2 regions of the Rothia sp. HMSC065B04 genome follow, and region 2 is predicted to be linked to the other one. Evidence: riboswitches for the same ligand, from Rfam matches in the RefSeq annotation. Region 2 holds a riboswitch; the other holds the start of a gene.
The links. A riboswitch is a leader RNA that binds a small molecule or an ion and turns the genes downstream of it on or off. The one in region 2 is predicted to bind thiamine pyrophosphate.
Positions count from the first base shown of each region.

Region 1 (2,465 bases), 250 kb from region 2:
CCGATGCCGCCGCCGACGGCCGCCCGCGCCTGCTGGTCTGCACCCAGGAAGCGCACGTCTTCTTCGGTACTCTCGCCGATAACTTTACGGTGGTCGTGCCGGATGCAACCGTCGAGCAGATGGGCGAGGCGCTGGACGCTATCGGTGCCCGCTGGTGGCGCGACCTGCCGCAGGGTATGGATACTGTCGTCAGCGGCGCGGATTCGCCTCTGACTCGCGACCAGATTCAGCAGCTGGCGCTGGCACGTATTGTGCTTGCTGACCCGCACGCCGTGATTCTGGACGAGTCCACCACTCAGCTGGAGCTCGCGGACGCAACCGAGTCCCTGAGCGCCGTGCTGGCGAACCGTGCGGTGCTGATCATTTCGCACGATGCGCGTATCGCCTCCCTGGCTGACCGCGCGGTCCTGCTGCACGAGGGTAGGATCATTGCGGAGGGTTCACCGGCAGAGATTTTCGCCCTGACCTAAGCTCTGACCTAAGCCCGGAGGAGAAGCCCGGCTGATAGTGCCCGGTACCGTGTGAAGCGGTGCCGGGCACTACTTGTTTAACGGGTGGTTTTCGTACAAGAGTGCGCTGAAATCGGCGGTGAGGAGCCCCTGCAGTAACGCAAGACTCAAACGAAAATTTCGGAGAGGTTCACTTGTCACCCGCAGAACTTTTAGCTACGGAGAATCGTTGTGATAACCTGGCAGAGCGATATGGGGTGCCTTGAGACGCCCGCGACCCGCTAACCTGCCAAACTGACCGCCCAACGAAGGGCTACGGTACAGCGAAGAGCTACGGCACAGCGGACGCACGAAACGGCGTAAGAACACTCAAGGCTGAGAGAATCACCCATTGAACCTGCTCTAGTTCGAACTAGCGAAGGGATTATCGATCATGGCAGAGCAGCCTACCGCGCCCGCGTGCGCACCCACCTCCAGCCCTGTACCCGGCGCGAGCGCCTCCGGAACCCCCTGGGTATCCCAGACAGCTCGAGTGCCGAGGGTTCTCTCCATTGCGGGAACTGACCCCTCCGGCGGTGCAGGTATCCAGGCGGACCTCAAGTCCATTGCCGCATCCGGCGGTTACGGCATGTGTGTGACCACCTCACTGGTCGCCCAGAACACGTGCGGGGTTCGTGAAGTGTTCACCCCGCCCCTGGAATTTTTGACCGCGCAGCTTGCCGCCGTTTTTGATGACGTCACGGTTGACGCCGTGAAAATCGGCATGCTCGGCGACGCAGACACGATCCGCACTGTCCGCACCTGGCTGAGCGAGCACCCCGTGCCCGTGGTTGTGCTCGACCCGGTCATGATTGCTTCTAGCGGTGACCGCTTGCTGCAGGCGGAAGCGGAGCAGGCGCTGCGCGACCTCGTGCCGCTCGTGAATGTGATTACCCCGAACATTCCGGAGCTCGCCGTGCTCTGTGAGAAGGAGCCCGCTCAGACTTTCGATGAGGCGCACGAGCAGGCGGCGAACCTTGCGGCGGCGACCGGAACCACCGTGATTGTGAAGGGCGGCCACCTGTGCGGTCAGGACGCCGGTAACACCGCGGTCTTCCCGGACGGCACCTGCGCGCACGTGCGCACCCCGCGCCTGGACAGCCGTAATACGCACGGCACCGGATGCTCCCTGTCCTCTTCGCTGGCAACCCGCCTGGGTGTGGAACTGCTGCAGCACACCGAAGCCGCAGAACACACCGCAGAGCAGAGCGTTCTGACCAGCGAAGACACCCACCGCGCCCTGCAGTGGAGCACCCGCTGGCTCCACGAATCCATTGCCGCAGGTGCCGGTCTGCAGGTTGGCTCCGGTGAGGGCCACGGCCCGGTGGACCACGCCGCCCGTGCCCGCCGCCTGGAGGCTGCCGCCTCCGCGTACCCGTGGCATCACCTGCTCGCCACCACCGACTCTGAGGGCAATACTCTGGACGGCACCAGCCCGGAACGTCTGCTGCCGGTCAGCCCCGTGCCCGCCGGTGAAGCCGTCGTAAAGCCCGCCGGTCCCTGGACCGCCGCCCTCTGGGCTGCGGGTGGCGAAACCTGGCACCAAATCCTGGACCTGCCCTTCGTGCGTGCCCTCGGTGACGGCACCCTCGACGAGGACCTGTTCGCCTTCTACCTAGATCAGGACGCCCTCTACCTGCGTGATTATTCGCGTGCGCTCGCGACTCTCTCGGCGCGTGCTGACACCGCTGAGGCGCAGGTGCACTGGGCCGCCGGTGCGCACGAGGCGATTGCCGCCGAATCGCAGCTACACGAGGGCTGGCTGGCGAACCGTGCGCGTCTGGGTGGGCCCTCACCGATTACGATGGGGTACACGAATTTCCTGCGTGCCACCGCTGCCGGTGATGATTACGTGGTCGGTGCCGCGGCGATCCTGCCCTGCTACTGGCTGTACGAAGAGGTGGGCGCTGTGCTCTCCTCGCAGAATCATGCGGACCACCCGTACGCGGAGTGGTTGAGCATGTACGGTGGCGAAGA
Region 1 covers NZ_KV808408.1:561,608-564,072, reverse strand. The annotation lists gene HMPREF2845_RS05540 (ABC transporter ATP-binding protein) at 1-470, shown strand, start outside; TPP riboswitch at 693-891, shown strand; gene HMPREF2845_RS05535 (bifunctional hydroxymethylpyrimidine kinase/phosphomethylpyrimidine kinase) at 883-2,465, shown strand, end outside.
Region 1: another riboswitch for thiamine pyrophosphate. It lies ahead of HMPREF2845_RS05535 (bifunctional hydroxymethylpyrimidine kinase/phosphomethylpyrimidine kinase); the one in region 2 lies ahead of HMPREF2845_RS06480 (ECF transporter S component).

Region 2 (2,465 bases):
GGGCAGGTGGTTGAGCCCTACTGCGGTGAGGGCTTCGGTGACGCGGTCCCAGATTTCTTCGCGGGGTACGCGCAGGTTTTCGGGGCCGAAGGCGACGTCGTTGCCGACGGTTGCCATGACGATGGAGGATTCGGGGTCCTGCTGCATCATGCCTGCGGTGCCGCGCGCTTCGGCGGGTGCTTGCCCGTTGATGGTGATGGTGCCGCCGGCGGATTCGCCGTCGTCATCATGGAGCACACCGGCGATGGCGTGCAGGAGCGTCGATTTGCCTGCGCCGGAGGTGCCCAGTAGCAGGACTTTTTCACCGGGGTTGATGGTGAGGTTGAGTCCGCTGATGACGGGTTCTGGGCGTCCGGGGTGGTGCCAGCTGAAGTTGTTGAGCTCGATGCGCGCCCCGCGCGGTGTTGCTTCCATGATGGTTCCTTAGCCTTTGTGTGGCTGCTGTAGTGTGCCGAGTGGTGACTCGTGGTGAGTGACTAGGGGTGGCTAGTTGCTGACGGTTAGCGGCGGGTCTTGCCGGATGCCAGCGAGGAGAGCACACCGGTCTTGGCGAGGTTCTGCACGAGAATCCACGCGAGGAAGCCTGCGATCACTGCGCCGGAGATGACGGCGCACGCTACGTAGATGATTGCCTTGACCGGTTCCATGTCAGGGTAGTAGATGAAGATTTCGTTAACACCCATGAACAGGCCGCTGAGCGCACCGGCGAAGACCGCTACGAATGCGTCCCAGCGACGGTAGCGGAAGATTGCGAAGGCGATTTCAGCGCCAACGCCCTGGAAGAAGCCGGCAATCAGGATTTCACCACTCCACGCGCCGCCGGTGAAGAGCACGGAGATGAATGCTGCGACGATTTCACCGAAGAGTGCCGCACCGGGCTTGCGGATGAGCAGGCCGCTGAGGGTGCCGCCGAGCAGCCATGCGCCGGCGACGATGGGGCGGAATTCGGGTGCTGCTACGAGTGCAGTTTTGGCGGCGGGGCCGACTGCGATGTCCCAGATCCAGAAGATGACGGCGCAGGCTACTGCGATAACTGCGGCGATAACGATTTCGTTGACTCGCCAGCGCAGGTTCGGCTTCTTCGATTCTGCCTGGCTAGATGCCTTGGAGGCGGGGGTTACGTTCTGCGACATTGGTGGTCCTTCCTTCGTTGGAAGGGGAATGTCCTCGCCCTCTGAATGGACGAGGGCATTGAGAAGAAATTCGACTCCCTACGCCGGTACTAACCGGATCAGGTTCGAGGGTCTGCTTAGCACTCTCAGCGCCTCGGTGGCGCTCCCCTGTCGTTGTGGGCTTCCTTGTCCGTACCGTTTTGGTGCGGGCGGAAGTCCAGGTTCGATTGTAGGCGTGTCTGGCTGTTCGCGCCAATTTGCCGCTTTTTGTTTCGTTCTTCTGCCCACATTACAGAATTGCACGGTGTACAATTTTGGGACGGAGAGGCTCCAAGGCGGCACGAACGCCTTAAACCCTATACGCTAGGGAGTGGCGCTCTTTTCTCACCCAACCCCGAAGGGGTTCACGGGCAGGACGCCGCATCGTATACAGCTAAGGAGATACACATGAACCCCGTCGCTAAGCTTGCCATTGCGGGTATCAACATGGGCGCTGCTGCCCTGGTTGGTAAGGGTCTGGGCGCAGCCTGGACCAAGGCTACCGGCAACCAGCCTCCCGCCATTTCCCACGACTCTGAAGACACCCTGCGTCAGGTCATCCTCTGGACCGTTCTGACCTCCGTCGTCGGTGCTGTAGTGAGCTTCGGTATTGCTCGCCTGCAGCGTCGTTTCTTCAACTAAGACTTTGCGCTCTCCGCGCGAAAGTTCATGAACTAGGCGGTACGTATCTCCACTCGGTACGTACCGCCTGGTGTTCCCTCTTCAGCACGCCCGCCCCACTTCAGCCGGTTTCATGCCGCCGCTACGCTGAAGCGCCACCTCGGCATCCGAAAGCACAACTATGACTATTTCTTCTCCCCGCCCTAAGACGAAGGCTCCGCGTAGGGTCGTTGACCACGCGAACAGCCGCCGTTCGGTCGCGTCCTGGGTCATGTGGGATGTTGGTTCGTCGAGCTTCGACTCGATTATGATGACCTTCATCTTCACCGTGTACCTGACCAGTAGCTATTTCGGCACTCCCGAAGAGACCTCCTCGGCGCTGTCTCTGGGTCTGACCATTGCAGGGTTCCTCATTGCGATTCTGGCGCCGGTGACCGGTCAGCGTAACGACAAGTCTGGCCGCGGCATCTTCTGGCTCGGCGTGAACACGCTACTGCTGGTCGCTTCGATGGCGGCGTGCTTCTTCGTGGCTCCCACCCCGCAGTACCTGTGGCTTGGTGTGACCCTGATTTCTGCAGCGAGCGTGTTCAGCGAGTTCGCGTACGTGAACTATAACGCCGTGCTGCCGCGCATCTCTAACCCGGACAATATCGGTAAGATTTCGGGCGCTGGATGGGCTGCCGGCTACATTGG
Region 2 covers NZ_KV808408.1:812,591-815,055, forward strand. The annotation lists gene HMPREF2845_RS06475 (ABC transporter ATP-binding protein) at 1-414, opposite strand, end outside; gene HMPREF2845_RS06480 (ECF transporter S component) at 501-1,133, opposite strand; TPP riboswitch at 1,192-1,292, opposite strand; gene HMPREF2845_RS06485 (DUF4235 domain-containing protein) at 1,560-1,793, shown strand; gene HMPREF2845_RS06490 (MFS transporter) at 1,954-2,465, shown strand, end outside.